One region of the Cupriavidus sp. F041 genome, then DNA from elsewhere that is predicted to be linked to it. Evidence: predicted binding sites of a transcription regulator. Region 1 holds the regulator's gene; each other region holds the start of a gene.
What was found. The regulator sigma-54, encoded in region 1, starts transcription at its own class of promoters, with help from an activator protein. The targets are predictions, from matches to a motif close to TGGCANGNAANCTGCTTT.
Positions count from the first base shown of each region.

Region 2: ACZY0R_RS16935 (ammonium transporter) is a predicted target of sigma-54. The motif match lies at 6,755-6,772, and genes of this name have one in related genera.
Region 3: ACZY0R_RS03150 (phenol hydroxylase subunit) is a predicted target of sigma-54. The motif match lies at 6,861-6,878, and genes of this name have one in related genera.

Region 1 covers NZ_JBVASY010000002.1:106,469-116,830, forward strand. The annotation lists gene ptsN (PTS IIA-like nitrogen regulatory protein PtsN) at 1-455, opposite strand, end outside; gene hpf (ribosome hibernation-promoting factor, HPF/YfiA family) at 837-1,187, opposite strand; gene ACZY0R_RS17520 (RNA polymerase factor sigma-54) at 1,237-2,712, opposite strand; gene lptB (LPS export ABC transporter ATP-binding protein) at 2,860-3,645, opposite strand; gene lptA (lipopolysaccharide transport periplasmic protein LptA) at 3,682-4,326, opposite strand; gene lptC (LPS export ABC transporter periplasmic protein LptC) at 4,516-5,139, opposite strand; gene ACZY0R_RS17540 (KpsF/GutQ family sugar-phosphate isomerase) at 5,155-6,138, opposite strand; gene ACZY0R_RS17545 (monovalent cation:proton antiporter family protein) at 6,289-8,268, shown strand; gene ACZY0R_RS17550 (ribbon-helix-helix domain-containing protein) at 8,293-8,676, opposite strand; gene ACZY0R_RS17555 (DJ-1/PfpI family protein) at 8,738-9,316, opposite strand; gene ACZY0R_RS17560 (adenine phosphoribosyltransferase) at 9,483-10,055, shown strand; gene ACZY0R_RS17565 (Na/Pi cotransporter family protein) at 10,276-10,362, shown strand, end outside.
Region 2 covers NZ_JBVASY010000001.1:3,673,480-3,683,841, reverse strand. The annotation lists partial or broken gene tnpC (IS66 family transposase) at 1-605, opposite strand, end outside; gene tnpC (IS66 family transposase) at 755-2,365, opposite strand; gene tnpB (IS66 family insertion sequence element accessory protein TnpB) at 2,504-2,857, opposite strand; gene tnpA (IS66-like element accessory protein TnpA) at 2,857-3,330, opposite strand; gene ACZY0R_RS16960 (acid phosphatase) at 3,334-3,918, shown strand; gene ACZY0R_RS16955 (SDR family oxidoreductase) at 3,966-4,724, opposite strand; gene ACZY0R_RS16950 (CreA family protein) at 4,759-5,229, opposite strand; gene ACZY0R_RS16945 (acyl-CoA thioesterase) at 5,246-5,731, opposite strand; gene ACZY0R_RS16940 (HU family DNA-binding protein) at 5,923-6,204, opposite strand; gene ACZY0R_RS16935 (ammonium transporter) at 6,804-8,006, shown strand; gene ACZY0R_RS16930 (mechanosensitive ion channel family protein) at 8,238-9,068, shown strand; gene ACZY0R_RS16925 (Bcr/CflA family multidrug efflux MFS transporter) at 9,136-10,356, opposite strand.
Region 3 covers NZ_JBVASY010000001.1:684,124-694,485, forward strand. The annotation lists gene ACZY0R_RS03110 (2-hydroxymuconic semialdehyde dehydrogenase) at 1-709, opposite strand, end outside; gene ACZY0R_RS03115 (catechol 2,3-dioxygenase) at 831-1,763, opposite strand; gene ACZY0R_RS03120 (2Fe-2S iron-sulfur cluster binding domain-containing protein) at 1,829-2,170, opposite strand; gene ACZY0R_RS03125 (NADH:ubiquinone reductase (Na(+)-transporting) subunit F) at 2,184-3,251, opposite strand; gene ACZY0R_RS03130 (phenol hydroxylase subunit P4) at 3,308-3,667, opposite strand; gene ACZY0R_RS03135 (aromatic/alkene/methane monooxygenase hydroxylase/oxygenase subunit alpha) at 3,707-5,221, opposite strand; gene ACZY0R_RS03140 (MmoB/DmpM family protein) at 5,263-5,535, opposite strand; gene ACZY0R_RS03145 (aromatic/alkene monooxygenase hydroxylase subunit beta) at 5,546-6,541, opposite strand; gene ACZY0R_RS03150 (phenol hydroxylase subunit) at 6,608-6,826, opposite strand; gene tnpC (IS66 family transposase) at 7,386-8,798, opposite strand; gene ACZY0R_RS03160 (IS110 family RNA-guided transposase) at 9,135-10,362, shown strand, end outside.

The DNA of each region.
Region 1 (10,362 bases):
CAGGGGTGCCATTGCGTCAGCAACTGGTGCACGTCATCGGGGGTGGGCAGGGTAGCCAGTCCTTCGCGCATCTCGCGGTCGGACAGCAGTTGGGCGATCTCCGAGAGAATCTCCAGATGCTGCTGGGTGGCCTGTTCGGGTACCAGCAGGAAGATCAGCAGCGCTACCGGCTTGCCGTCGGGAGATTCGAAGGGGATCGGCTCGGCCAGGCGCATGAAGGCAGCCAGTGGCTGCTTCAGTCCCTTGATGCGGCCATGCGGAATGGCAACCCCGGCGCCAAGACCAGTGGACCCCAGCGATTCGCGGGCGAACAGGTTGTCGGTCACGGTAGCGCGCGCCACGCCATGGTTGTTCTCGAAGAGGAGCCCGGCCTGTTCGAACACGCGCTTCTTGCTGGTGACGCTGACGTCGAGGTTGATGTTGCCGGGTGGCAGCAATTTAGCCAAACGATTCATGTGGAATGCGCAGGGTTTTCTAGTAAGCAGGCCCGGGGCCGGGAGGCGTCGCGCCGGGCAAAAAAGAAGAAAAAACCAAGGTCCGAAGTTTCACCGGGTGTCCCCCTGCCGGTGTCGGGCGTCTGGCCATTATAGAGCAGGCCCGCCCCCGCCTTGTGCATTGCAATACCCGATGCGCGGAAGCGGTGCCGCGTGCACGGAAAAATCGTTGAGGCTAAGAACTATGTATTGCACAGCATACACCGGTCCATATGCCTTGCGGAATCCCCCGCGTGGTCCCGGGCGAGCGCCAGGAACGAAAAAGCCGCGCTATGGGCGCGGCTTGATTCCGGTTTCAAGGGAGTGACACCGGCGGCCCGGTCTGTGGGCCACCAGGCACGGTCATTGCTGCATCTGCGATGCGGCCATCTGATACTTGACCGCTTCGCGGTCGTGGCTTTGCACGCGATCCTTATGGCGAATCACCTGCCGGTCGAGCTTGTCGACGAGCGCGTCGATAGCGGCATACAGGTCTTCATGATGCGCTTCGACAAAGATGTCCTTGCCCTTGAGATGTAGATTGATTTCCGCGTACTGCCGCCGGTCCTTTTCTTTTGTATTGTCGACAGAGAGCAGCACACTTACGCCAATGACTTGATCAAAATGCCTGACGATACGCTCCAGTTTCGTTTCCACGTACTCACGCAGCGGGGGCGTGATGTCCAAGTGGTGTCCACTGATCTTGAAGTTCATAGCGTTTCTCCTTCTGAAAGAGTTGCACCAGGCAGGCGATGCAACTCGGCTACAAAGTCTTACGGAGAGTAACTGCCGGAATCTTGAGCGCCTCGCGGTATTTGGCAACGGTACGCCGTGCCACTACGAAGCCTTGCTCGCCGAGCAATTCGGCAATCCGGCTGTCGGACAAGGGATTCCTGGCGTCTTCGGCTCCTATCAGTTGCTTGATCAACGCACGAATTGCCGTTGACGAGGCCGCGCCGCCGGTTTCTGTGGAAACGTGACTGCCGAAGAAATACTTCAGCTCGAAAGTCCCCATCGGCGTTGCCATGTATTTATTGGTAGTCACCCGAGAGATGGTGGACTCGTGTAAACCCAGTGTATCGGCAATCTCCCGCAAAACCAAGGGGCGCATCGCAATTTCACCGTGGGTGAAGAAGTTCTTTTGACGTTCGACAATTGCTTGTGCAACGCGCAATATCGTGTCGAACCTTTGCTGGATATTCTTGATCAACCAGCGTGCCTCCTGCAGTTTTTGCTGCAGTCCCGCGGCACCCGCATCGCCTTTTGCACCGCGCAATATCTGTGCGTACATGTCGTTGATACGTAGCCGCGGCATCACATCCGGATTGAGCTGCGCAATCCAGCCGCCATTCAGTTTTCGGACAAAAACATCGGGCACGACGAAGTCGGCTTCGGGACGGCTGTACGCATGGCCTGGATAAGGCGCCAGCGAGCGGATCAGTTCATGCGCCGACTTCAGTTCCGGCTCATCCACCTGCAACGCTTTTTTCAGGCGCGTGTAGTCGCGCACCGCGAGCAGTTCCAGGTGATTGGTGACAATGGTCAGCGCCAGGTCGCGCTGCGGATGCTTGAGGCGGCGCAATTGCAGCGCCAGGCATTCGGCCGCATTGCGTGCGCCGACACCAGGCGGATCGAAGCTTTGCAGCAGGGTAAGGACGGCCTGGATCTCGTCGACCTCGAATTCGAGTTCCTCCGGCAGTTCGCTGCAGATTTCCTCGAGCGAGGCGCTCAGGTAGCCGTCGTCGTCCAGCGACTCGACCAGGAAGATGGCCAGCCCCTTGTCGCGCAACGAAATTTTCAGCGGCGCGAGCTGTTCCATCAGATGTTCGCGCAGCGTGGGTTCGGCGTCGCGCAACTGCATCGGGGTCTTTTCGTCGTCGTCGCCTTGCGGGCGGCGGGCGAAGTCGTCGAGGCTCCAGTCGTTGCCGTAGTCCTCGTTGCTGTCGGAATAGCTGTCTTCGGCCTCGGGCGCGCCGTCGGGGCGGTTCTCGCTGGTGCCCTGGCCGTCGGCGGGCGCCGGCGCGGGAGCGCTCTGCATGTTGACCGAGCCGTCGGCCGCAACGCGCAACGGGCTGTCGAGCCAGTCGTTCTCGCGTTCGAGCAAAGGGTTCTCGGTCAGCGCCTGTTCCACTTCCTGCTGCAGTTCGAGCGTGGACAGTTGCAGCAGCCGGATCGACTGCTGGAGTTGCGGCGTAAGCGCGAGATGCTGCGAGAGGCGGAGCTGTAGCGACGGTTTCATGCGACCTATTTTATGCCCAACTTCCGTGCCGGTGGAACGGAAATTGCTATCGCTGATGACGCCGTGATCGTTGCAGGGTAAAAGGCGACACCGGGGCCACCTTGGGCACAAGGTCGCCGCAGCTGCCGCTTGCTGCCGTGCGCCGCGTTACATGCGGAAATTCTCGCCCAGGTAGACCTTGCGCACCGACTCGTTGGCGATGATGTCTTCAGGCCGGCCCGAGGCCAGCACAGCGCCTTCGCTGATGATGTAGGCGTGATCGCAGATGCCCAGCGTCTCGCGCACGTTGTGGTCGGTGATCAGCACGCCGATATTGCGCGCCTTGAGGAAGCTGACGATGCGCTGGATCTCGCCCACCGCGATCGGGTCGACGCCGGCGAAGGGCTCGTCGAGCAGGATGAAGCGGGGCGCCGAGGCCAGGGCGCGGGCGATTTCCACGCGGCGGCGTTCGCCGCCTGACAGTGAAAGCGCCGGATTGTCGCGCAGGTGGGCAATCTGGAGGTCATCGAGCAGCGTGTCCAGCCGGCGCTCGAGTTCGGCCTTGCCAAGTGGCTTGCCGTCCTGGATCTGCAATTCCAGCACCGCGCGGATGTTCTCCTGCACATTCAGCTTGCGGAACACCGAAGCTTCCTGCGGGAGGTAGGACAGGCCCATGCGTGCTCGTTCGTGAATGGCCAGGCCGCTGATGTGCTTGTCGTCGAGCACGATGTCGCCCTCGTCCAGCGCCACCAGTCCCACGATCATGTAGAAGGAGGTGGTCTTGCCCGCGCCGTTGGGCCCCAGCAGTCCGACCACCTCGCCGCTCTTTACGTCGAGGGACACATCCTTGACCACTGTGCGCGAGCCGTAGCGCTTTTTCAGGTGGCGCACGACCAGCGTGCTGCTGTCCTTCAGGGTGGCGGGCTGGGAGGGTGCGGTTTGGGTAACGGTCATGAAGGGTGAATCCGTGGATCGGGCGACGCGGCGGCGTCAGGGATTGACGGGGGCGGGCGCAGGCTTGAGCGGCAGCGGGGCGCCGGCGGCGCCGCTGGCGGGTTGCTCCTGGCGCGGCGACAACACGGCGCGCACGCGACCGGACGGGCTGCCCGCCGTCGCGTTCTCCGCGCCGCCGCTGGCGGTGTAGAACTCGTTGCGGCTGTCGTAGGTGATCACTGCGCCGCGGATCTCGTCGACCAGCTTGGCGCCGGCCAGCCGCGCCATGCGTGCGCGGCTGATCAGCTTGGACAACTCCTGCTTGCCGTCATACTCAATGCGGTCGCCCCAGCCGTCGATGTATTCGTCGACGTTGTCGCGTTTCTGGCGGATATAAGCCTGCTTGCCGCCCTTGGACGTAGCCACGGCGTACTGGTAGCCCTCGGGATCGGTGCGCACTTCGGCCGCGTCGGATTTCAGCACCATGGTGCCCTTGGTCAGCACCACGTTGCCAGTCAGCACATAAACCTGCTTGACGTCGTCATAGCTGGCGTTGTCGGCTTCCAGCACCAGCGGTTTCTCGCGGTCGGCTTTCTCCGCGCTGGCGGGCGCGGCCAGCGTGAGGCCGAGGACGGCTGCCAGCGTCAGCAAAGCGGCCGTGCTGCGGCGGCGACAGGACGATGTCGTCAGGAATGAATTCATGTTGGCGTGATGGCGGTTGGCGCGGACGGCTGTGGCCCGCGGGCGGCTTCGTTTCCTGGCGGCTGTTTCCGGGCAAAGCGGGCAGGGCTGCGCGGGCGGCACCCGCCTGGGTACCGTTTGCGCCCGCTCGCCTGGCCAGCACTGCTTCGCTTCATCTGGCAACAGCCTCTCGGGTCTTTGTTATCTGGGCTACTTCGCGGGACTCGCCGGCGGACCCGTAATAATGGTGCCGCGTACGTTACCCAGCAATTGTACTTCGCGGGTGACATTGTTGAAGATCAGCCCGTTTGCCGTCATCACCGACGGGCCGCGGGTCAGCTTGACGGCTTTATCGGTCTTCACGATGTCATCATTGATCAGCACCTGGAAGTACTCCGAGGCGGCTGTCATCCGGGGATCCTTGGCCGGGTCCGGCCCTTGGGCGCGCACGATAAAGGCATTGCCGAACAGGTCGATCACCGAGCCTTCCGCGTTCATCGTGCCGCGATCGGAGTGGCCCGTGACGGGCGGCCGGTCGATTTCGTATGCCCGCATGGCCGGACGCGTCACTTCGTAGGTCTGGTCATCCTCGAAGTGGATCATCTTGTCGCCGGTGAACCGCATCTTGGTGTTGCCGTCCTCGGCCAGTTCGGTGGCGGAGAAGCGGATCATGTAGTAATCGGGCTCATGCTTCTTGCCCACCGGCCCGGTGGCGGCTTCTTTCGGGGAATTGACCTGCACCAGCCAGAAAGTGCTGCCCGCCACTAGCGCCATCAACAGCAGCGGCAAGGCGCGCATTCCTAGCCGGCTCAGGGAGGACAGGATATCCCGCATAGTTTGTGCGTGCCCTCAGATGACCTTGGCGCGGGTCAGGTCGTGGATGTGCAGGGCACCGACCAGGCGCTGGTCGGCATCGACCACCAGCATCTGGTTGATGCGGTTCGCCTCCATGACCTGCACGGCTTCCACCGCCAGCTGGTCCGGCCCCACCGTATGCGGCGAGCGGTGCATCACCTCGCTGATGGGCACGGTCTTCCAGTCGCGAGGGGTTTCCAGCAGGCGGCGCAGGTCGCCGTCGGTGAAGACGCCGATCAGGCGGTCGTCCGGATCCACCACCGCAGTCATGGCCATGCCCTTGCGGGTGATTTCCATCAGGGCCTGCGCCAGCGGCGTGCTTTCGCGTACCTTGGGCACCGCGTTGCCGCTGCGCATGACGTCGCGCACATGGGTCAGCAGCTTGCGCCCGAGCGCGCCGCCCGGATGCGAGCGGGCAAAGTCTTCCTCGCCGAAGCCGCGCGCGTCCAGCACCGCCACCGCTAGCGCATCGCCCATCGCCAGCGCGGCGGTGGTGCTGGCGGTGGGGGCCAGGTTAAGCGGGCAGGCCTCTTTCTCCACTCCGGCGTTGAGGTGGGCGTCGGCCAGCTTGGCCAGCGTGGAGGCGGGGTTGCCGGTCACGGAGATCAGCTTGGCGCCGATGCGCTTGACGATTGGCACGATCGACAGCAGTTCGGCGGTCTCTCCGGAATTGGAAAAGGCAATCAGCACATCGTCGCGCGTGACCATGCCCAGGTCGCCATGGCTGGCCTCGGCCGGGTGCACGAAAAAGGCCGGCGTGCCGGTCGATGCCAGCGTGGCCGCGACCTTGCGGCCGATGTGTCCCGACTTGCCGATGCCCGACACGACGACGCGTCCGCTGCAATTCAGAGTGAGTTGCACGGCCTGCGCAAATTCGCCGTCCAGGCGGCCCGCGAGGGCGGCGACGGCATCGGCTTCGATCTGGAGGGTCTCGCGAGCGAGCCGAAGTGCTCGATCCGCATTGAAATTAGCTATCATGGCGACGAAGTATACCAACGAATGCGATGGCGCTTGGGCTGTTCCTGGGATCGGGCGGCCGGGGCGGCTGCCGTGCTTGCCGCAATCCGCCGGCAGGGCCGCCCGAGCCGGGTTGTCCTGGCCCGGTGGTGGCGTACCCTGATCCTTCCGATGCACTCTCCGCTGGACCTGACCCTTGTGCTGCTGGCCGCCGCCGTGTTCGGCGTGGTCGCCTTTCGCATGCTGCAATTGCCGCCGATGCTGGGGTACCTGGTCGTCGGCATCCTGATCGGGCCGCACGCGCTCGGCCTGGCCAGCGATACCGCGCAGACCAAATACCTGGCCGAGTTTGGCGTGGTCTTTTTGATGTTCTCGATCGGGCTGGAGTTCAGCCTGGGCAAGCTCAAAGCCATGAAACGGCAGGTATTCGGCCTGGGCGGCTCGCAGGTGGTGCTGTCGCTGCTGGTGGTGATACCGGCGAGCTGGGCGTTCAACTGGCTGTTTCCGCTGTCCTGGCAGGCTTCGGTGGCGCTGGGCGGCGCGCTGGCCATGTCGTCCACCGCGATCGTCTCCAAGATGCTGTCGGAGCGGCTGGAGCTGGAAAGCGAGCACGGGCGCAATATCATCAGCATCCTGCTGTTCCAGGACCTGGCGGTGGTGCCGCTGCTGATCGTGATTCCGGCGCTGTCGCGCGAACCCGGCGACATGGCGATGGCGCTCGGCCTGGCCACGGTCAAGATCGTGGCGGCCCTGAGCCTGATCTTTTTTGTCGGCAAGCGGGTCATGAGCCGCTGGTTCCATGTGGTGGCGGCGCGCCGGTCGCAGGAACTGTTCATGCTCAACCTGCTGCTGGTCACGCTGGGCATGGCGGCGCTGACCGAGCGGCTGGGCCTGTCGATGGCGCTGGGGGCCTTCATCGCCGGCATGCTGATCTCCGAGACGCCGTACCGCCATCAGGTGGAGGAGGACATCAAGCCCTTCCGCGATGTGCTGCTGGGGCTGTTCTTCGTCACCATCGGCATGTTGCTCAATATTCACGTGGTGCTGGATCACCTGTGGCTGGTGCTGGTGTTGCTGATCGTGCCGATCATCTTCAAGCTGCTGCTGATCGCCGGCCTGGCGCGCCTATTCGGCTCGCGCCAGGGGGTAGCGATCCGCACCGGCCTGGGGCTGGCGCAGGCTGGCGAGTTCGGTTTCGTGCTGCTTAACCAGATCGACGGCCTGAACCTAGTCGATCCGGTGCTGATCCAGGTCATCCTGGCCTCCATGCTGCTGTCGATGCTGGCGGCGCCGTTCCTGATCCAGTACAGCGACGCCATCGTGCTGCGCTTTGCCGCCAACGAATGGCTGATGCAGTCGCTCAATATGACGCGCATCGCGGCGCAGAGCCTGCAGACCGAAAAGCACGCCATCATCTGCGGCTTCGGCCGCAGCGGCCAGAACCTGGCGCATATGCTGGAGCGGGAGGGCATCACCTACGTGGCGCTCGACCTTGACCCGGATCGGGTGCGCGAGGCCGCCGCCGCGGGCGACACGGTGGTGTACGGCGACGCGGGCCGGCGCGAGGCGCTGATCGCGGCGGGCCTGCATCGGGCGGCTGCCTTGATCGTCACTTATAACAACACGCCCTCCGCCCTCAAGGTGCTGCACCACGTGCAGGAGCTGGAGCCGGCGCTCCCCGTCATCGTGCGTACCATGGACGACTCGGAGCTCGACATCTTGCAGAAGGCGGGCGCCACCGAGGTGGTGCCGGAAAGCATCGAGGGCAGCCTGATGCTGGCCTCGCACGCCCTGGTGCTGCTGGGTGTGCCGATGCGGCGGGTGGTGCGCGGCGTGCAGCAGGCGCGCGATGCGCGCTACAGCCTGCTGAGGGGCTACTTCCACGGACGCGACGACGAGGAGGATATGGTCGAGCGTGAGTCGGTGCGGCTGCAGTCGGTCTCGCTCGGCCCCGAGGCCACGGCGATAGGGCGGCGGCTGGGCGCGCTAGGGCTGGACCGCATCGGGGTGGAGGTGACGGCGGTGCGCCGACGCGGCATCCGCGCGTTCGATCCGCAGCCGGAAACCGTGCTGGAGCCGGGCGATATCGTGGTGCTGCGCGGGCAGCCCGAGGCGCTGGAGGCGGCCGAGCAGCGCATGCTGGCCGGTTGAGACGCCGCGGCAGGGAATGCAGCCTTATGCCGCCGCGCGGCTGGCCGGGCGCGCCGCTTCCGCCCAGGATGGCGGCAGGCCTTCCAGCACGGCCCGCGCATCGAGCGAGCCGACCGGCACGCTCTGATCGGCGGGAATGCGGCCTTCGCCTTGTAGCAGCAGGTAGCGCAGGCAGCACACGCGCAGGAATGACGTGAAGTTCGCCGCCTCGCCCCGGTACGCCGTCAGTTCGTCGTGCAGCCGGGTGATGAGCTGGCCCACGCTCATGCCGTCGCGCCGCGCCAGCGTTTCGAGCACTTCCCAGAACAGGCTTTCCAGCCGGATGCTGGTGGCCACCCCGTGCAGCCGCAGGGAGCGCGACTGGCCCTCGTACGACTGCGGGTTGGCCCGGATGAAGATTTCACACATAGAACAACTCCCGTGCGTGGCGGCCCGCGAGGGTATGCTCGCGGGCCGCGTTCGGAAGTCTCTAATGTACGATCCGGGTGCCCAGGACCGCAAGGAACTGCGCCAGCCAGGCCGGATGCGCGGGCCATGCCGGGGCGGTCACGAGGTTGCCATCGGTGTGTGCCTGGTCGACCGGGATGTCGGCGTACTTGCCGCCGGCCAGGCGTACTTCGGGCGCGCAGGCCGGATAGGCCGAGCAGGTCCGGCCTTCCAGCACGCCGGCCGCGGCCAGCAGTTGGGCGCCGTGGCACACAGCGGCGATCGGCTTGTTGGCGCTGGCGAAGTGACGCACGATCTCCAGCACCCGTTCGTTCAGGCGCAGGTATTCGGGGGCGCGGCCGCCGGGGATCACCAGCCCGTCGTAGGCTGCCGGATCGATATCGGCAAAGCTCGCGTTCAGCGCAAAATTGTGCCCGCGCTTCTCGCTGTAGGTCTGGTCGCCCTCGAAATCGTGGATGGCGGTGGGGCAGCTGGCGCCGGCCGCCTTGTCCGGACACACCGCGTGGACCGTGTGGCCCACCATCTGCAGGGCCTGGAACGGCACCATGGTTTCATAGTCTTCGGCATAGTCGCCGACCAGCATCAAGATCTTTTTTGCCATCGCGGTCTCCTGTATGGTTACGGCTGTCAGGCCGGGGGCCGCACCGGAATGCCCGTGCGGCCCGCCTGAGCCTTGTGCCCATTGTGTTGCCGTTTGCGGCTGCCCGGGTAGTAACCCATTACCGCATTCAGCCTGCCGCCGCGGCTGGCTGTCCGACCGAGTCCCCATGCCCAATACCACCATCCAGTCGTCCGCCCTTGGCGACGTCACCCACTACCTGCGCGAACGCATCCGTACCGTGCCGGACTGGCCGCAGCCCGGCGTCATGTTCCGCGACATCACGCCGCTGTTGCAGGACCCCAAGTCGCTGCGCGTGCTGATCGATGTCTTCGTGCACCGCTATATGGACACCCGGCTTGACATGGTGGCAGGCATCGACGCACGCGGCTTTATCCTCGGCGCCATCCTGGCTTACGAACTCAACCTTGGCTTCGTGCCCATCCGCAAGAAGGGCAAGCTGCCCTTCCAGACCGTGGCGGAGGAGTACGAGCTCGAATATGGCAGCGCCACGGTCGAAATCCACGCCGATGCCTGCAAGCCCGGCGACCGCGTGCTGCTGGTGGATGACCTGATCGCCACCGGCGGCACCATGATGGCCGGCCGCAAGCTGCTGGAACGCCTGGGCGCCACAGTGGTGGAGGGCGCCGCCATCGTCGACCTGCCCGAGCTGGGAGGCTCGCGCCACCTGCTCGACAGCGGCCTGCCGCTGTTCACGGTTTGCCGCTTCGACGGACACTGACGCCTGGCCAGGGATCATCCGCGCTCCGCCCATCCCAGGCGGGGCGCGGTATTGCGGCCCTTCCAGGCCATGCGCCCATGGCGTTGCCCGCACATGCACGCGGGAGCATAATGCCCCATTGACAACGATACGATGGCCGGGCGGAATCGTGCGATCTGCATTTGCTTATCTGCATTTGCGTCTGCAAGCGATGGAGGTACCGGTCACATAAGGGCGGACCATGGGCGTACTACTTCATTTGCTCTCTGGCGTGGCGCTGCTGGTGTGGGGCACCAACATCGTCAAGGTCGGCATCCTGCGCGTGTAT
Region 2 (10,362 bases), on a different contig from region 1:
CCATCGATAACATAGCGGCTGAGGTATTCCCACTGATTGCGCGTGTAGCTGATCGCCTTGCCCAGCAGACTTTCAGGCAGAACCTGCGGTGCCAGTTCGTCCAGCCATTTCCTGAGCGCCTCCAGTAGCGGTACGCTGTGTTCCTGCCGCAGTCGGTAGGTGTAGCCGGCCCGTGTCTCGCCCTCTGGCAGTTCTCTGCGAGCAAGTGTCTCGACCTGATACAGCGCCTTGAAGTACTCGAGCGCCTGCTGTGCGCGACCGCCGGGCTTCTTCTGGCCCTTGTGCGCGTCGACGAACAGTCGTCTCGAATGTGCAAGACACCCGAAGTGCGTGACGGCTTTGAGCGTGCGCCAGGCGCTGTAGCCGTCGGTCATCAGCATGCCTTCGTAGCCGGCGAGAAACGCCTGCGGATATTGCTGACCACGCCCCGGCTGGTAGTCGAACAGCACCACAGGCTGTTCGCAGTCCTGTGCGCTTCTGTAGAGCCACATGTAACTCTTGCTCTGCGCGGTCTTGCCTTCTTCCTTGAGCACTTGCACCGTCGTCTCGTCGCCGTGGATCAGCGGCTGCGACAGCAGCGTCTGGCGCATCGCCTCGTACAACCGTAACCGCGCAATTCAGCACACTGTATTGAGAGTCGTTCTCGGCGAACAGGCGGGCTCGGCCCTATTGCGACGCTCGAGCAGGATCGGCAATGTCCGATGGAGGTACCAGGAATCGCGCGCCGGGGCAGTGCCGGCGCCCTGTCATGTCATCAACCGGGGTTCGTCATTGCGCTCTGCTGGCTGGCGTAGTTGAACGGCAGCAGGTCGCTGATGTCGGCGTCCGCCGCACGCTGCGGCAGCTCGGTGAGAACGTGAAGCAGATACGCATACGGCTCGACGTTGCAGGCGCGGCACGTGAGCATCAGGCTGTAGATCGTCGCGCTCGCCTTCGCACCGGCAACCGTGTCTGCAAAGAGCCATGCCTTTCGCGCGGTTGCAAAGGGTCTCACGTCGCGCTCTATCACGTTGTTATCGAGGGGTGCACGCCCATCGATAACATAGCGGCTGAGGTATTCCCACTGATTGCGCGTGTAGCTGATCGCCTTGCCCAGCAGACTTTCAGGCAGAACCTGCGGTGCCAGTTCGTCCAGCCATTTCCTGAGCGCCTCCAGTAGCGGTACGCTGTGTTCCTGCCGCAGTCGGTAGGTGTAGCCGGCCCGTGTCTCGCCCTCTGGCAGTTCTCTGCGAGCAAGTGTCTCGACCTGATACAGCGCCTTGAAGTACTCGAGCGCCTGCTGTGCGCGACCGCCGGGCTTCTTCTGGCCCTTGTGCGCGTCGACGAACAGTCGTCTCGAATGTGCAAGACACCCGAAGTGCGTGACGGCTTTGAGCGTGCGCCAGGCGCTGTAGCCGTCGGTCATCAGCATGCCTTCGTAGCCGGCGAGAAACGCCTGCGGATATTGCTGACCACGCCCCGGCTGGTAGTCGAACAGCACCACAGGCTGTTCGCAGTCCTGTGCGCTTCTGTAGAGCCACATGTAACTCTTGCTCTGCGCGGTCTTGCCTTCTTCCTTGAGCACTTGCACCGTCGTCTCGTCGCCGTGGATCAGCGGCTGCGACAGCAGCGTCTGGCGCATCGCCTCGTACAACCGGCTGTAGTGCAGTTCGGCAGGCCTGATGATCCAGTTCGCCAGCGTGCCGCGGCCCGCCGGAATGCCCGCACGGGCCAGCGCGTCTTCCATCCGGTATAGCGGCGTGCCATCCACGTACTTGCCGGTCGTCACCGTCGCGATCATCGCCGGACTCGCGTTGCTACCTGGCAGCGGTTGTACTGGCATCGGCGCGACCACGATCGGCGTGCGCTCCGCGTTGCGCTCGCAATGGCGGCACGCGTATTTGAACCGTACGTGCTGCAACACCGAGGCCTTTACCTCGATGTGCAACTGCTCGCTCGTCTCCTCGCCCATGCGATGCAGCGGGCTCTGGCAGCATGGACAGATTTTCTGTTCCTCGGGCAGGTCGTACTCGATGCGCTGGCGCGGCAACGACGCCGGCAGCGGCTTGCGTCCCCGCTTGCGGTGTGCAGACTCATCGACTTCCGGAAGTCCCGTATCGGGCAGCGTGAACGCGTCATCGGGATCGTCGCCAGCAGGTTCTGTCGCGGCGATCTGCTCGGCTTCGTCAAACACCCGATCCTTGAGCTTCTCGCTGCTCGGCGCGTAGCGTTTGAGCTGCGCGAGGCGGAACTGCTCTTCGAGCTGCTCGATACGCTGCGAGAGTTGCTGGGCTAGCGACTCGAGATCCAGATTCTTCTTCTCGAGTTCTCGGATATAGGCCTGGACGTCAGGCGGCAGATCAGGGATGAGGTCATGTGCAGGCATGCCATTCACGATAGTGCAATCGCATCGCCAACAGGTTTACGTCGAATCCATATCAATGGTATCGGCCAATCCCCTGGCGAGCAGCCGCCTCGCGAAGCCTATGGCCAGAGCCCGCACCCTGGCCTCCCTCACGCTGACTCAGCTCGCGTGCCGGTAGCGCCGCGAAGGGTGTCGGCGAACGGCTTCGATGTCGATACCTTCAAGCAGCCAGTGCAGTTGCTCGGTGGTGAGTTCCATCACCGCCTGCTGGCGGCGTGGCCAGGCGAAGTGGTCTGCTTCCAAACGCTTCATCAGGAGCCAGAATCCGGAGCGGTCATAGAGCAGAAGCTTGACCCGATTGCGGCCGCGGTTATGGAACGCGAAGACGGCCCGGGCGAACGGATCGAGTTGCATCGACTGCTCGACCAACGTCACCAGACTGTTCAGGCCGGCCCGGAAGTCGATAGGCTCGCGGTGCAGATAGACCCGCAGGTCAGCGTCGAGGCGGAACATCAGGTGTCCCCCAGCGCCGCGATCATCGCCTTCACGAGCGTCCCATCTTTCGGTGTGCATTCGAGCTCGATGGTTACGCCGTTTGGCAGCCGTGCCGACAGGCGTGCCAATTGTGGCGAAGATGAAGATTGCGGCACGGGAACAGATGTCGATTCCGGCGATGCCGGCCGTGACCGCTGGGCTTGAGGAGGTACGCCGCGAACCTCTACTACCGGAACGAAGGCCGATGGCGCGCCTTCGACGGCGCTATCCATGTCAATACCACCTTGTCTTTCTGCTTTGTACTGCTTGACCCAGCGCCACAATTGGTTCGTGTTCACCCGGGCTCGGATCGCCATGCTGGCAACCGATACGCCGGGTTCAAGGCAAGCCTCGATCAATCTTCGCTTGCCCTGCCTGTCGTAGCTGCGTTTCCCGTTGGCGCCGACATTGGTCACTCGCAGCGGCAGGAAGTCAAAATCGCTATCGTCCATGAATTGTGCCCACGAAAAAAATCGTGGGCACAATCCTGCGCCTTTCGGGGCGTCAACGCTACGTGCGGAGAAAATCGCGCTTACGATGCACCGGTATCGCAGGGGCAGACGCCCAGGCTCTACCTGCTGCTGCGCCGGACCCTGGCCGATGCGGGACTATCCACCTACGGCGTAAAAGACAAATATGCGCGCGCCCGGCCCTTCATGGTCAACCACCAGCCGACTTGCACGCCCGCCGAAGAGCCCATGCTTTCCAAGGACGGCTCCTACCCGTCAGGGCATAACGCCGTTGGCTGGGCATGGGCACTGATCCTGGCGGAAATCGCGCCCCAACAGTCCAATGCGATCCTGGCGCGCGGGCTGGCTTATGGGCGGAGCCGGCTGGTCTGCAATGTGCACTGGCAAAGCGATGCGATGCAGGGCCGCATCATGGGCGCAGCCACCGTGGCGCGGCTGCATGCCGACCCCGCTTTCCGTGCGGATCTGGCGGCAGCCAAGGCGGAGCTTGCCGAAGTCCGCGCCAAGGGCCTGAAGCCCGCCGGCGACTGCGGGGCCGAAAGCGAGGCGCTGGCGCAGCTTGCCAACTAGCAGCCAGCCTTGCCGGCGTCAGGGCGGGCAAGGCGCTTGGGCGATGTTCAGCCGCGGCCGACGAAGGGCATTTTGGTGGCCATCACGGTCATGAACTGCACATTCGCATCGAGCGGCAGGTTGGCCATATGGACTACCGAACTGGCTACGTGCGCCACGTCCATCAGCGGCTCGGGGGCGATCTCGCCATTGGCCTGGGGCACGCCGCGCGCCATGCGCGAAGCCATGTCGGTGGCGGCGTTGCCGATGTCGATCTGCCCGCAAGCGATATCGAAGGCGCGGCCATCCAGCGAGAGGCTCTTGGTCAGCCCGGTGATGGCGTGCTTGGTGGCCGTATACGGGACCGTATTGGGGCGCGGCGCGTGCGCCGAGATGGAGCCGTTGTTGATAATGCGGCCGCCGCGCGGGCTCTGCGACTTCATCAGCGCAAAGGCGGCGCGCGAGCACAGGAAGACGCCGGTCAGGTTGGTGTCCAGCACCGCCTTCCATTGCTCCACCGACAACTCGTCGATCGACACCGCCGGCGCATTGATGCCGGCATTGTTGAACAGCACGTCGAGCCGGCCGAACTGTTCGCGGACCTGCGCGAACAGGTGATCCACCGAAGCCGGATTGCTGACATCGCACTGCACCGCCAGCGCCGTATGGCCATCGGCCCGGGCTTGCGCGGCCAGCGCCTGGAGCGGCTCGGCGGTACGCCCGGCGAACACCACCCGGTAGCCCGCCACCAGCAGCGCCTGCGCCACCGCCTTGCCGATGCCACGGGCGGCGCCCGTGACCAGCGCTACCTTGCCTTGCTGACTCATGCTGTCTTCTCCGGATGGGATTCTTGGTTGCAGGCTATTTGACCGGAATCGGCGTTTCCGCCGCCACCGGCACCGCGGTCACGCTGTTCTGCGGGCTGCCGGAAACGATACGGTCCGAGTAGGTCAGGTAGACCAGGGTATTGCGCTTGCGGTCGACCGTGCGCACCACGTGCAAGGTCTTGAACAGGATCGACATGCGTTCGGAAAATACATTGTCCTGCTGGCGCAGCGGGCCCTTGAACGTGATCGGCCCGACCTGGCGGCAGGCGATCGAGCTTTCGGGCGGATCTTCGGCCATGCCCAGCGATCCCTTGATGCCACCGGTGCGGGCACGCGAGACATAGCACGTCACGCCCTGCACCATCGGATCGTCATAAGCCTCGATCACCACCTTGTCGGAGCCGGTCATGCGGAAATTGGTGCTCACGCTGCCGATCTCCTCGGCATGCGCGGCCGGCGCCAGCAGCGCCAGCGCCGCTAGCAGGCGCATCAGGCTGGTATGCATGCGTGCCCCTTCCACCTCAGGGCACCTTGCCCGTGATTTCGTCGTGCCGTTTTTCCATTTCCTGGCGAAGCTGGCGGCGCAGCTGGGCCGCGGCAAAGCGCTGGCGCTCGACCTCGTCGCGCGGCACCAGCGCCGGCACCTCGGCCGGGGCGCCATTATCGTCCACCGCCACCATGGTGAAATAGCAGCTATTGGTATGGCGCACGAGCTTGCTGCGGATGTTCTCGGTGATGACCTTGATGCCGATCTCCATGGAGCTGCGCCCGGTGAAATTGACTGCTGCCAGGAAGGTCACCAGTTCTCCCACGTGGATGGGCTGGCGAAATACGACCTGGTCCACCGACAAGGTCACGACATAGCGCCCCGCGTAGCGGCTGGCACAGGCATAAGCCACCATGTCGAGATACTTGAGGATGGTGCCGCCGTGCACATTGCCGGAGAAATTGGCCATGTCCGGCGTCATCAGCACGGTCATGGAAAGCTGGTGGGACAGGTCGTTCATGATGAAATCCGGAATCTGGAAGCGGCCGGGCGGACCCACGAAGCGGGTCGAAAGGCTGGTGCCGACGATCGGCAGTTTAACCCGGAACGGGCCCCGTGCCTTGTGGCGGAGCACGTCCCGGCGCACCCCGGTGCCAACAAAAAAGCGGCCTTTCGGGCCGCCTTCGTATCAGCGCTCAAGGCGCAGACTGCTTACTTCTTCTTGTTCACAGCGTCCTTGAACCCTTGGCCGGCAGAGAACTTGACCGTCTTTGCGGCCGGAATCTTGATGGTCTCGCCAGTACGCGGATTGCGGCCGGTCCGCGCGGCGCGCTTGCCGGAGCTGAAGCTGCCGAAACCCACCAGCGTTACTGAATCACCCTTGGCAACTGCCTTCTTAATGTTGTCCAGAGCCGCATTCAGTGCGCGCTCTGCCGCTGCATTGCTCAATTCGGCGTCCGCGGCGATGGCAGATACCAGTTCACCTTTATTCATGGCTGATTTCCCTTGTTGGTCGTCTTGATCGGAGTGTCTGCCACGCGGCAAATTACCGATCGGCGCAGTCTAATCCGCGCTTTGCGCATTGGGCAATCCCCAGTGGCACCAATGCAACGAAAAAAGCCGCAAATCCTTGAGTCAAGCGCCTTTGCGGGGAATTTACCCCCCCTTTTCCGCCGTTTCAAATGCGCTCGCTGACGCTAGGAAGAATTCGAACGCGCGTACGGGCAACGCGCATCCCTTGCTGCGCGATGCGGCTTTGCTTCGTCGGCTCGCTACCACCGCCGGTGCGATGCGAGGATCACAGGCGGCGGCATGCCCTGGTTCTGGGCAAGAGCGCTGCAATATCCCATTATGGTGCATGGTTGTAAGGGGCTACGCCCCAAATCAATGCGATGCATCATTTTGGCGCAGGCTTTTGTCTGTCGCCATAGGGACCGCAAGGCGATCGCCCTCGCTGTTATCACCGGGACAGCCCCCGCAGGCGCGACAATCCGGTGCAAAAGCACCCAACACGGTGCAGATTCCCCGCCAGGATGCCCCACACTGGAATGCTTTTTGCATACCAGTGCTCCCATTTTGAGCATGAGGAATGTATGGACAATTGGAAAAGCGGCACCGACGCCCTGTTCATCCTGCTGGGGGCGATCATGGTGCTCGCTATGCACGCGGGCTTTGCGTTTCTTGAGTTAGGCACGGTGCGCAAGAAGAACCAGGTCAACGCCCTGGTCAAGATATTGGTGGATTTCGCCATTTCCACCATCGCCTATTTCTTCATCGGCTACACCGTGGCGTATGGGGTCGAATTCTTTACCAGCGCCCATGAACTGGCGCAACGAAGCGGCTATGAACTGGTGAAGTTCTTTTTCCTGGCAACCTTTGCGGCCGCCATTCCCGCCATTATTTCCGGCGGGATTGCCGAGCGCTCGCGTTTCAATCCGCAACTGGTGGCAACCTTCGTCCTGGTTGGCCTTGTGTATCCCTTCTTCGAAGGCATCGCCTGGAACAACCGGTTCGGCGTGCAAGACTGGATCACCTCCGTCGCGGGCGTGCCATTCCACGACTTCGCCGGCTCCGTCGTGGTCCACGCCATGGGCGGCTGGATCGCGCTGCCGGCAATCCTGTTGCTGGGCGCGCGCCGCGGACGCTACCAGAAAGACGGCCGCATCAGCGCCCACCCGCCCTCCAATATCCCTTTCCTGGCGTTGGGCGCCTGGGTGCTGGCGGTGGGGTGGTTCGGCTTCAATGTCATGAGCGCGCAGACCGTCGACAAGATCAGCGGGCTTGTCGCCATCAATTCCCTGATGGCCATGGCGGGCGGTACCCTGGCCGCCTGGGCGGCGGGCCGCAACGACCCCGGCTTTGCCTATAACGGCCCGCTTGCCGGCCTGGTGGCGGTCTGCGCGGGCTCGGACCTGATGCATCCGCTGGGTGCGCTGGTGACCGGGGCCATCGCCGGCGCGCTGTTTGTTTACCTGTTTACGCTGGCCCAGAACAAATGGCATATCGACGACGTGCTGGGCGTCTGGCCGTTGCATGGGCTGTGCGGCGCCTGGGGCGGCATTGCCGCCGGTATCTTTGGCAGCCAGGCGCTGGGCGGCATCGGTGGCGTCTCCCTGGGCGCGCAGACGATCGGCACGCTGCTTGGCATTGTCATCGCCCTGGTGGGCGGCACCGTGGTCTACGGCACATTGAAGAAGCTGGTCGGCATCCGGCTCGATGCCGAATCGGAATACAACGGCGCGGACCTGTCCTTGCATCGCATCTCCGCCACGCCGGAGCGCGAAACCAACTGGTAAGCCGCGGCGCGCAGGGGGCTTGCCCCCTGCGCCATCCGCTGCTGCGGATCCCCGGCCTTTGGCCGCCAGTGGCGCGCTGCGCCCGTGGCGGCCATTTTGTGCTTGAACTTCCGCACGCGGCGTAGCAATAATGCGTTGCCCGCACTCGCGTCTCGCCCCCGATGCGCCCGGGAATCCGCTGCATGATGTTCGTTGCCCGTGTACCTGCCGAGCCAGCAAGGGAGAACCGCGATGGATGCTACAACGCTGCAGAAGCTTCAGGACGTAGTGATCGCCTATGCGACCGAATTCGGGATCAAGATACTTGCTGCCCTCGCCTTCTGGGTGGTCGGCCGGTCGCTGATTCATTTCGTGGTGCGGCTGGTGCAGGGGGCGCTGGCCAAGCAGAAGGTCGATCCGACCTTGCTGCGTTACGTCGGGTCCATCGTCACGGTCACGCTCAATGTCGTGCTGGTGATCGGCATCCTGGGCTATTTCGGCATCCAGACCACCACCTTCGCCGCGCTGATCGCCGCGGCCGGCGTTGCCATCGGCATGGCCTGGTCGGGCTTGATGTCCAACTTTGCCGCGGGAGCTTTCCTCGTGGTGCTGAGGCCATTCAAGGTCGGCGATTTCGTCACGGTGGGTGGAATCACCGGCACGGTCAGGGAGATCGGCTTGTTCTGCACCACGCTGGATACGCCGGACAATGTCCTGACCGTGATCGGCAACAACAAGATTTTCGCGGACACCATCCAGAACTTCAGCGCCAACGCCTACCGCCGCGTTGAACTCAAGGCGCAGCTAGCCGGCAGTACCGACCACGTCGCCGCCGCCGCGCTGCTCAAGGAACGCATGGCCGCACTGCCCAACGTGCTGACCGAACCGCCGCCCGACGTGGAGATTCTCGAATTCAACCTGGTCGGCCCCGTCCTTGCCGTGCGTCCATACTGCCATACCGATCATTACTGGCAGGTGTATTTCGACACCAACCGCGTGATCCGCGAGAGCTTTGGCGAGGCCGGATTCTCCGCGCCGATGCCAGCCCAGCTGGTGGTGCTGCAAAACAGCGCGGCCACGTAACCGTGCCACGAAGGGAGGAGCCGGAAGCGCGGAACCAGGCCGTCCCGCTACGCTACGGCGGCAGCAGTCAGCCGGCGCTGTGCGCCGGCTTGCCTGAACGGCCGAAGACGCGCATCAGTACCGCACCGGTACCGCAAATACCCATGACTACCGCCAGCGGCAATGCACTGCCGTCGCGCCAGAAGCTGACCGCGGCGCCGGCCAGGGTGCCCAGCCCGAATTGCAGCGTCCCCATCAACGCGGACGCCGTGCCGGCCCGCTGGCCCTGCTCCGCCATGGCCAGGGCCGAGGCGTTCGGCAGGATGCATCCAAGGCTGGCGATAAACACAAAGAATCCGGCCAGCAGCACCGGCAACGGCGCCAGGCCGGCCAGCACCGCGGCAGCCAACGCCAGGCCTGCCGCGCACGGCGCAACCAGGGCGCCGCCTAGCACCTGGTCAAGCGTGCGGTTGCGCACCAGGCGCGCGTTAAGTTGCGACATGCCAATCAAGCCCAACGCGTTGGCGCCGAATACGAAGCCGTAATAAGAGGGATCGATGCCATGCAACTCGATCAGCACGAACGGCGACCCCGCAATATAGGCGAACATCCCCGCTTGCGCACAGCCGGCAGACAGCGAATAGCCGACGAAGCCCCGGTCTCGCAGCAGCTCGCCGTAGTTGGCGAGTACGCGGCCAAGGCGCAGTGGCATGGCATTGACGGTGTCGAGCGATTCTTCCATGTACCGGTGGACCACCCACAGGATCAACAGGCTGCTGGCGCAAAGCAGCCAGAAGATGGCGCGCCAGCCGAAGGCCGCGAGCACGGCCCCGCCAATGATGGGTGCCAGGATCGGCGCCAGGCCCATCACCAGCATCAGCGAGGAGAAGGCGCGCGCGGATTCGTGCGCCTCCAGCCGGTCGCGGATCACGGCACGGGCCATTACCATGCCCGCACAGCCGCCCAGGGCCTGCAAGAAGCGCCACAGCATCAGCGCCTCGACGTCGCGCGCGAGCGCGCATCCGGCCGCTGCGAGCGCATAGGACAGCAGGCCAATGTACAGCGGCGGCTTGCGGCCAAAGCGGTCGCTGATCGGGCCATAGAAGGCCTGGCCCACCGCCAGTCCCACCAGGAAGGTTCCCAGCGTGAGTTGCACGCGCCCGATATCGACCCCAAGATCGCCGGCCAGCGCAGGGAAGCTCGGCAGGTACATATCAATCGAAAGGGGCGCCAGCGCAGTGAGCGAAGCGCATACCAGGAGCCAAAGCGGGAAACGCGCGGACTGTGGCGCGCGGGCGGAGCGAGTCATCGAAAC
Region 3 (10,362 bases), on a different contig from region 1:
CCTCGCCGGTACGGGTCTCGCCGGTAAAAGTGATGCCGTTCACATCCGGGTGCGCGGTCAGGAAGGCCCCTGCGGAATCCGGGCCGAAGCCGTGGACCACGTTATAGACGCCCGGCGGCACGCCAGCCTCGTTCATCACCTCGCCGAGCAAGGTGGCGGTGGCGGGGGTTTCCTCGGACGGCTTGACCACGACTGCATTGCCGCATGCCAGCGCCGGGCCGACCTTCCAGGTCATCAGCAGCAGCGGCAGGTTCCACGGGCACACCACGCCGATCACGCCGCGCGGAGAGCGAACCGCATAGTTGATGGCCTCGCCGCCGTCCGGCGTGGCCATGGCGAAGCTCTCGGTCGGCACGTTCTTGACCAGGTCGGCGAAGACCTTGAAGTTGGCCGCGCCGCGCGGGATATCGACATGGCTGGCGAGGGACAGGGGCTTGCCCGTGTCGGCGATCTCGGCTTGCAGGAAGTCGTCGAAGCGGCGGTTGATGCCGTCCGCTACGGCGTGCAGTATCTCGACACGACGTGCCACGGTCATCTTACCCCACGGGCCTTTCAGCGCTTGCTTTGCCGCTGCGACCGCGGCATCGACCTCGGCCTGTCCGGCTTCGTGCACACGGGCGATCAGGCTGTTGTCGACCGGGTTGCGGTCGTCGAACTGGCGGTTGGTGGCCACCCATTCGCCGTTGATGAAGTTCTTGAACTCTTTCATGTTGTCTCGCTGGTTGCGGCAGGGTGTGCCGCGTCTTGCTGGTGATTCGCCTTTCTCCCCTCTCCCGCAAGCGGGAAAGGGGAGAAAACACTCGGCATCGGCGGTGACGCCGCGCCGGGAATCAGGTCAATACACTCAGGAACGCATCGTTCAGCTTCCGGTCGTGATAGAAGATCGCACGGCCCAGTTCGTTGTCGGTCCAGGTGATGGTCGGCTTGTCCGGATAGTGGATATACCCGCCGGAGAAGACCTCATTCCGGTTGCCAGAAGGGTCAAAAAAGTAGATGGTGGCGCCTCGCGTAATGCCATGCCGCGTCGGCCCGATATCGAGCGACACGTCCTTCTTGGAAATGATGTCGGCGGCCTTCAGCACCTCGCCCCAGTTGTCCAGGTTGAACGACGCGTGATGGAACTTGTTCTTCTCGGCATGACGAATGAACGCAATGTCATGCGCCTTGTTGGAACAGGTCAGGAAAGCGCCGATCATCATCTTGTCCGGGCCGGCCACCACTTGCTCGGCCAGCGTGAAGCCAAGCACGTCGCGAAACAGCCTGACGGTGCCATCCAGATCGTCGCCATACAGCAAGCAGTGATCGAAGCGGCTGGGCGCCATGCCGCGCAGGTCGTCCGGCCACGGGTCCGGGTTGCTGTCGCCGGTCAGGCAGCCCAGCTTGTCCTTGTCGGCGAAGAGTTCGATCGGATGGCCGGTGGGAATGGTGAAGCGGAAGCGCACGCCGGTGTGCGGATGCTCGCCGACAGGAATCCACCGGCAGTCCGATGCGAGGCCGGACTGCTCCACCTCCCGCGCCAGCCGTTCCAGCGTGCGGCCGCTATCGACGCGGAAACCCATGTAGTCCATGCCCGGGCTGTCGGCCTCGCGCAGCACCACGCTGTGGTGGTCGTGCTCGTCCCAGGCCTTCAGGTAGACGCGCCCTTTGTCGTCGCGCGCGGTTTCGATCAGTCCGAGTACTTCGGTGTAGTGTTTCAGCGCCGGTTCGAGTTCCAGCACGCGCAATGCCACGTGCCCGGGGCGCAATACGCCTGTCAATGCCATGACGGTCTCCTTGATGATGGGGTTATCGGTCCATCTTTTTATTGCTACGTTTTGCTGCAAGCTTGCTACGTTGATCCCTTCGCTTCCTGTGCCCTCTGCCGCTCCCGCTGCCGGTCCAGGCAGCGCTGCAGCAGCGCCACCGGCCGCAGGCTGATATCGCTGTCCGGATAGGCCTTGCACGCCAGCACCAGGCCACTGCCCTCCTCCTCAGCCGACAGGCAGGCCCGGCTCATCTTGCCGGTGCGGTAGCGGCCGGCCTCGATGCGCACCTTGCAAACCCCGCAGCCGCCGCCACGGCAGCCGGCGGGTATGCCGCGCTTGCCAAGCGCTTCCATCGCGCGCAACAGGTTCTGCTCCGGCGCGCACGGATAGCGCTGGCCGCTTCCCGCGATCTCCACGGTATGCATGGCGCCCTCTCCTTCAGATCTTGAACAGCGGGCTGCGCGCGCTGTTCTGCGCATCGCCGGCGGAGATGAACTTCTCGGTGTGGATGTCCTCCTCGAACAACCGGCCCTGCATCAGCGTGCGGATGCAGGCTTCAATCATCGGCGGCGGTCCGCACAGGTAGGCCTTGTGCCCCCGGAAGTCAGCGGTGGCGCCATTGGCGTAAAGCCCGTGCAGGACGTCATGCACGTAGCCGCGCGCACCATCCCAGCCACTGCCGGCCGGTTCGTCGGATAGCGCCGGCACATAGCGGAAATTCGGATGCGCGCCGGCCAGTGCGCGGAACTCCTCGTCGTAGTACAGCTCCGCGCGATTGCGCGCGCCTTGCACCAGCGTGATCGGCAAGGTCTCGCCGGCAGCCAGCATGTCCAGGATCATGGCGCGCGGGCTGGACAAGCCAGAGCCGCCCGCCAGGAACAGCATCGGCGCCTGCGCGGACTTGCGTACGAAAAAACGGCCGTAGGGCGCCGAGAAACCAAGCTCATCACCCACCGCGAGTTGCTCGTGCAGGTAGGCCGTAGCCTGGCCTCCTTCCACGCGACGCACATGCAGTTCCACCAGGTCGTCACCCGGACGGTTGGCCAGCGAGAAGGCGCGCGGCTGTTCGCAGCCGGGCACCCGCAGGTTGAGGTACTGGCCGGCCTGGAAGGCGGCTGCATTGCCGTCCTTCACGCGCAGCCAGATGCCCCGGATGGTGGGCGTCAGCGCACGGGTCTCCACCACTTCGGCGCGGTAGTCCGCCAGCGGCAGGCCGAGCGAGTCGGCATCCTCCTCGATGTCGGCCTCGATCACCATGTCGGACTGCGCGGTGGCGCAGCAGGCCAGGCACTGGCCGCCGTCGCGCTCGAAGTCCATCAGGGCGAAGCTGGACGCTTCGCCATGCTCGAACTCGCCCTCCACCACCTGCACCTTGCAGGTGGCGCACAGGCCGTGGCAGCAGGCGTGCGGCAGCCACACACCGTTGCGCAGGCAGGCATCCAGCACGGTCTGGCCGGGTGCGATCGGGATGGTCTGCCCGATCGGTTCAATGGTCAGGGAATACATCTTGTGTCTCCTACTTGCCTACTAGACGTTCTGATCGTTCCAGCCACGGCGCCGGCTTAGCTGCAACTGCCGTCGATGCCGTCCAGCCCCGGCGTGCGGAAGCGGATTACTGCCTTGTGGCCCAGGCCGTTCTCTTCCAACGTGCGGTCCAGCTCCGGCTGCCAGGGCGCGTTGCCGCGCAGCCATTCCACGCGGCTCCAGTCGATGCGGGCAAAGTCGGGGTGGTAGCCGTACACGCCGGGTAGCACGTTCTCCACGACATCGCGCAAACGCATCGACGGCGGAAAAGGCAGGCAATGCGGCGCGCAGAACAGCAGGTGGCGGTCCCAGCCGATGTACAGCAGGCGGTTGCAGTGGAACACGGCCTCGCGATCGGCCGGTTCGAACTCGTAGGGGCCAATGGATACGACGGACATGGTGGTCTCCTTATCTTCTGTCTCTTGTCGGTTGCGCGCTCAGGCCGCCGTGTCGGGCACGCCCTTCCAGGTACTCCAGTTCTTCTGATCCTGCGACCCCTCGAAATCGAGGTTGTCCGCGCCGACGTTGATGCGATACCACTTGAGCACATCGTCCAGCGAGGCGCCGCCGCAATTGCCCTGGTAGATCTGGTGCACGGGCAGCCAGGCCTGGGCGTACTTCTGCGGCTCGCCGTCGAAGATGTCCTTGCAGCCATCCGAGCAGAAGTGGAACTGCATGCCGTGGTAGGTGCTCTCGCGGTAGCAGGTCTGGGTGGGATCGTCAGGCTCCGAGAACACCATCGGGATCTGGCAGGTCTGGCACAGCATGGGCAGCGTTCCGTTATAGAAGCGCTCGCCTTCCTGTTGGCGTTCCAGCCAGTAGTCGAGACGCGGCTTGTAGTAGCGCGCGAAGGTGTCGGGATACTTCTCCGTCAGCCAGGCCATTTCGTCCTGCTTGGGCACCCAGGTATGGAAGCCGGCCGCGGCGGCGTAGTTGTAGAAGGTGCCCCAGGCCTCGTGGGTGATGCGGTCCTTGGTCTTGGTGGCTACCTCGTGGTACTTGGGCATGCGCAGGCCGTAGCGCTCCAGGTCCTTGAACAGCGCGCCGCCGGCCTGCTCGAAGTACATCTCCCAGGCTTCGGCCCACGACATCACGCGCTTGGGCAGCATGTAGTCCATCATCATGCCGACCAGCGTGAGCAGGCGGAAACCGCGCCAGAACCATTTGTCCAGCCACTTCTGCAGGATCGGGATATTGTCCGGGTCCTGCTGGCACAGGAACTTCACCACCTCCAGGCCCAGCGTCATATGGCGCGATTCGTCGGACTGCGCGGAGAAGCCGAACGTCACCGTAGCCATGTCGCCGTTGTAGGCCGCGCCCGACATGAAGGGCATGAACAGCAGGTTGGTCAGCACGTACTCGAAGGAGAACGAGATCGCGGTGATGAACTCGAACGGCCCGGCGCTCATGGCGTCCTCGAAATAGGACTTGGGCACGGACAGGTACCAGACCCGGTCGTGCATGTGCTGCCACTCGCCGAAGCCGTTGAAATACTTGTTGTAGACCGACAGCGTATGCATCTGGGTCTGGGCATGACGCAGTTCGTCGATCGACTGCATCTGCGCCGCGACCCGCGCACCGGCGCCGCGGAAGTGCCGCCCGAGATGGGCGTAGCCGCGGTGCGCCGCGTATTCCAGCGGGGTCACGCCGGTCAGGAACAGGCGCAGCGCATTCAGGTAGCGCGGGTCCGAGACGTTCAGGTGGCCGTTGTTCTGCACGAAGGAGTCGATGATGGCGTACAGCTTGCGCTCCTTCTCAGACTGGTATTTCCAGTAGGCGTCCATGGTCATGCGGAACGGGTCTTCCCACTTGTCCCAGTCGTGGATCTTGATGCCCTCGTACTTGTCGTAGGGAAAGACCTTGTCCATCGGCTCGTAGGTGGTTTCCCAGCCGAGGTCGCGGGTCATCGTCGCGTACTTTTCCCGCAGGTTCAGCTTCTTGCGTGCGTCCATGGTGTTCTGTCTCCGTTTGTCTTTGCTGTTGGCTGGCCGTCTCAGGCGTTCCAGTGCAGGGTGAAGGCGTCGTCGTCTTCGTCGATATTTCCCGACAGCGAAATCAGGTTCAGGTGGATCTCCTGCAGGTCCCACTCGCGGCCGAGCTTTTCCGACACCAGTTCGCGCACGATGGTCAGGTGGCCCGGCGCATCGATCTTCACCATGGCGGGAAACTGCGACACCACGGCGTGCGGGTTGGCCTCGGTGATGGCTTCGATGATGGGACGGGTGTCGTCGTTGCTTTGCAGCGCGATATAGACGTTGGCGGTCATGGCGGGCTCCTCAGGCGGCAAGGCCAAGCTTGTTCAGGCGTACGTCGAACTGCTCCAGGCACAGCACGACCACCTGCTCGCCACCTTCGCCCAGCAAGGTGTCGGCCACCGGCACCAGCGCCTCGGCCACCTGCGCGCGCGCGGCGCGAGCCCAGCCGGACAGCAGCACGCGGTTGGCGTCGGATTCGGCGGCGGCGGTCTGCACCACCGAGTCGACCCAGCGCGCATGCTCTTCGCGCCAGTCGTTCATGAACTCGGTCAGCACCGCCAGCCCGGTGCCGCAGGCGCGGACGATGGCGGCGTCGGCGTGCTGGTACACCATCGGGTAAAGCAGGCCGTCGAGCACCAGATTCTGGGTGACGAAGGTCTCGAACCAGTCCTCGATCACGAAGCTGCGCTCGACCATCCGGCGCATCGGCTGCCACGCGCCGTTCTCCATCCAGGCCACCTTGGCGCGCTCCAGCGCCACGCCGGTATTGCCGTCGAGCAACATGCCGATGCGCGTCAGGTACTGGGCGATGCCGAGACGGTCCATCGCGCAGTAGGTACAGGCCTGCGTGATGGCCGTGCCCCAGCCGTAGTCGGCGCAATAGAAGTTGTTCATGTTGGCGCCCCACTCCACATGGCGCAGCGGCAGCAGGCCGTCCGCCAGGCGGTCTTGCCATTCGGCGGGCAGCGCCTGCAGCAAGCCGCGCTTTTCCACGAAGGCGAAGCTCTTCTCGGTGGCGTCCTGCTGGCGGCCGCGCGCCGTCACGTAAGCGCCGTAGAAGTACTGGCGCGGGTCCTTGAGCGCGTACCAGTCTTTCATCACGATGGCCGTGCGGCGCTTGTCGTAGATCTCGTACTGCGGATCCCAGGTCGGGCGGTAGTGGAAGTTGACCTCCGACTGCACGTCGTAGGTTGCCTCCTGGTAGCGCGAGGCGGGCTTGTCGCCGAAGCGGCGGGCCACGTGGCCGTAGGTCTGGCGCAGTGGCTGGATCTGCTGGGTCTTGATGTCGACTTGCATCGCTTTGGTCTCCTGGGTCTTGCTGTTTTCTATTTGGGGGGAACGGGTGCGCGCGGCCTGGCGTGCTCAGTCGCCCTGGCCGGCCACCGGAGTTTCCGGGGGCAGGAAGCGCACGTGGTTGACGCTGCAGAAAGCCTCGAACATCGGCTCGGGCATGATCAGCTCGACGTTGAGCTCCGGGTCGGACACGCTGAAGGCGAACTGTACGAAGCCTTCGGGTGTGCGGCCGCCGACGCGGACGTAGCGGGGCGTGGCTTCAAACAAGGGGACCGACTGGTTGAACATGGCGCTGCTCCTTCGCTTGGCTTGTATGGCCTCTATTGCGAAGAGCGTGCCAGCGGGTGCAAATCACGACGGCACAAGGGGCCCTGGGAATCTTGCCGGACCGGCTTGCGCGTTTACCCGAAGCGATGCCCGCGCCACAGCTCTCTCAATTGATGAAGATGGCGGCGACATTTGATCAATTGATCAAATGTCGCGCCGGGCGGTGGTTTGCGGGAGTCGGCGGAATCGCGCGGCGCTGCAGCAGTGATGGGGACGGGGGGAGGTTAGAGGTAGGAGGGGGAAGGGATTGCAGGCGCATGCGGCGCAACAACCGGGTTGGTCACTTGCCTGGGGTGTGGATTGCTGACTGCATCAAATGATTAAATGGCTTTTGGGTAGTGGCTGGTGGGTGGCGCTGTTCGTTTGAGCGGCGTTGGTTTTTGCACCCAACAGCCGTACGACGTCCCGCTGTTGGGGTGGTCGGTGTTTTTTTGGGCGGCGATGGTTATTGCACCCAAAAGCCATACGACATCCCCCTGCGGGGGACGCCGGTCACTCTTCTTTGCCTCGGCGTAACTATTCAGCAGCCGGGGATAGGCGAAGGTGGGCAGCCAGAGAAGGTGCAGGTCAAAGCCGTGAAGAGCTCACGCTGCTGCTTGCGCAGCGTGGCGAGGTAAGAGCGGATGGTGCAAAACGCCTGCAGCCCATGTATGACGCGGAAGCCTCCGGAGATCTTCTGTTTGAGCTTGGGCATGCGGATATCCCGTTCGGCTTGGTTGTTATCGAACGGCACACGATGATCGGCGATGAAGCGCCACACCTCGGTCGCATATCGCTGGAGGCGAGCCAGCAGGTTGTAGGCGAAGGACTGTTTGGTCTTGCCGCGCGGGTCCAGGGCTGGATTCCGTGCCTGCGCAGGATTGTCCTGCTGTCCCTGCGCGATCAGCGCCTCAGCGCGGCGCCGGTAGTCGGCCAGGCGTGCTGGCGCCAGGCTGGTGTTGCCCCGCGTCAGATTGTCGTCGGCTTCGCGCTTGGCCTGGCGTAGCAGGGTGATCATGTCCTGAGCCCAGGTCTGTTGGGTGGTCTCCCAAATGTAGATGAGTTCGCGCAGATGATGCGCGTTGCACAGCGCGTGCTGGCACGCGTAGTCGGCATAAGGGCGCCAGCCGTCATGCACGGCCACACCGTCGAAGGCAGGCAAGATGTTGAAGCTATCCAATGCCTCTTTGCCACGCTTGGCGTGCGGGCCATACCAGGTCAGCCATATTGTCGAAGCGCTATGCAGCCACTGCTGCTTGCGCCCAACCCGCATGCCTGTCTCATCAAAGTGCACCACCGGCTCGGCCAGGATCGCTTGACGGATCTGATCAATTGCCGGTGCTAGCGCGCCGGCAGCCTCGTTGATGAAGTTTTGAATGGTGCCCGTGCTCACCGGCAGATCGAACAGATCTCGCAGGGCTTGTGCTGTACGGTCGATCGGCACTTGCTGGTACTGCGTCAGATAGACCCCCGCGGCTTTGACCCGAGGGCCATACTGCGCCGCCTGGCTGACCCCGCTCGGGAACTGGCTGGTATGGGTCTTGCCACAGCGGCACTGGGCAACTTGCACACGATGCTCGATCACTTCAAAGCGGATCGCGGGCAGATCAAACACTTGGCGGCCTTGCGGCAGCACGGTGACCTGATCTGCCGCAATGGCACTGCCGCAGACGTCGCAGCGCTCGGGCACCGGGTGCGTCACCGTGTGATCAGGGTCCTGCACCCGCTTGAGCGTCCTGCCCGGATGGCCGGGCTGACCACCCGGCGGGTTCGTGCCCGGCTCGCGCAGCGACTTCGGCTTGCGCTTCAGGCCGTCGGTCGAAGGCGGCTTGCTGGAGTTGTGGCTATCCTTCTCCAGCTTCGCCTCAAGCGCATTCAGCCGCGTCACCAGCTCAATGATGAGCGCGTCCTTCTGCTCTGGCGTCAGGTCGTTGAGGCTGGGGATCTTCGTCATGCGTAGCACTATGAAGCACTTCGCATCGGTTTACAACATCTGCTGAATAGTTACGCCTCGGCAAAGAAGACTAACGAGCTTGCCAAGCCCATGCCTGTGCCCGGCGTTCGCGAAGAAACGACTATAAAGGGGAGCGGCAGCGCTGCGATGACCGACAAGCCATTGGTGCGAGCTCGCGGCGATCGGCCTCGCTGCTGGGTGAGCCCGCTAACGAGCCTGCTCCGGGAATCGTCGGCGACAGTGGCGAGCGGCGTGAGCCGCATCCCGTTTGAGAGATCGAGTCGAATTCGACGCTTCCCATGGCGCTGCCGTTCATCAACGAGGATGGAGCAAGCCATGGCAATGCGCAAGCGAGACGACGAGGTGTTCCCGAACGCGGCGGGGATCGATATCGGGGCGTCGAGCCACTGGGTGGCCGTGCCGCGGCATCTGGCCGAGCAAGCTGGCTGCGAGCCGGTTCGCGAAGTCGGCGCGATGACGGACGACCTCAACGCCATGGCCAACTGGCTGCTGGCATGCGGGGTGGACACGGTGGCACTGGAGTCGACCGGGGTGTACTGGATCCCGGTGTACGAAGTGCTGGAGCAACGCGGGCTGAAGGTCTGGCTGGTCGATGCGCGGCAGATGAAGTACGTGCCCGGACGCAAGAGCGACGTGCAAGACTGCCAATGGCTGCAGAAGCTGATGAGCCTGGGGTTGCTGCGGGCGGCCTGGCGTCCCGGCGACGAGGTCTGTGTCGTGCGCGCGGTGGCCCGCCAACGCGAGGTGCTGCTCATCGAGCAGGCCAGTTGGGTGCAGCGCATGCAAAAGGCACTGGTGCAGATGAACCTGCAGCTCACCGAGGTGCTCAGCGACGTGATGGGCATGACCGGGCAGGCCATCATCCGCGCCATCGTGGCCGGCGAGCGCGACCCGAAGGTACTGGCCCGGCACCGTCACAGCCGCGTCAAGGCCAGCGCCGAGGAAGTCACCCGGGCGCTGACGGGTAACTGGCGCGAAGAGCATCTGTTTGTACTCGCTCAGGCGCTGGCCATGTACGACCACATTGCGCGGCATCTGGCCGAGTGCGATACGAGGCTGCAGGCCTTGCTGGGCAAGTTGGGCCACAGCAAGATCGACGTGGGCAAAGTCCCCCGAGCCGGCAGCAAGCTGCGTGCCGAATTCGATGTCTGCCAGGTCATGGCCAACTGGGCGGGCGTGGACCTCACGCGCATCAATGGGCTGGGCGCGACTGCGGTGCTGAAGATCCTCTCGGAGATCGGCCCGGACCTCAGCCGCTTCGCCAATGTCAAGCACTTCTGTTCGTGGCTGGGCCTGTGCCCCGGCACCAAGATCAGCGGTGGCAAGGTGCTGGCCTCGGGCACCAAGCGCTCGGCGAACCGGGCGCGCCAGGCATTGAAGTTGGCCGCCATGAGTCTGTCGCACAGCGACTCGGCGCTCGGCGCGTTCTACCGCCGGCTGTGCGCCCGCATGGACAAACCGCGTGCCAATACCGCTGTCGCCCATAAACTTGCGCGGATGGTGTACTTCATGCTGACCCGCGGCGAGGCCTTCGTCGACCAGG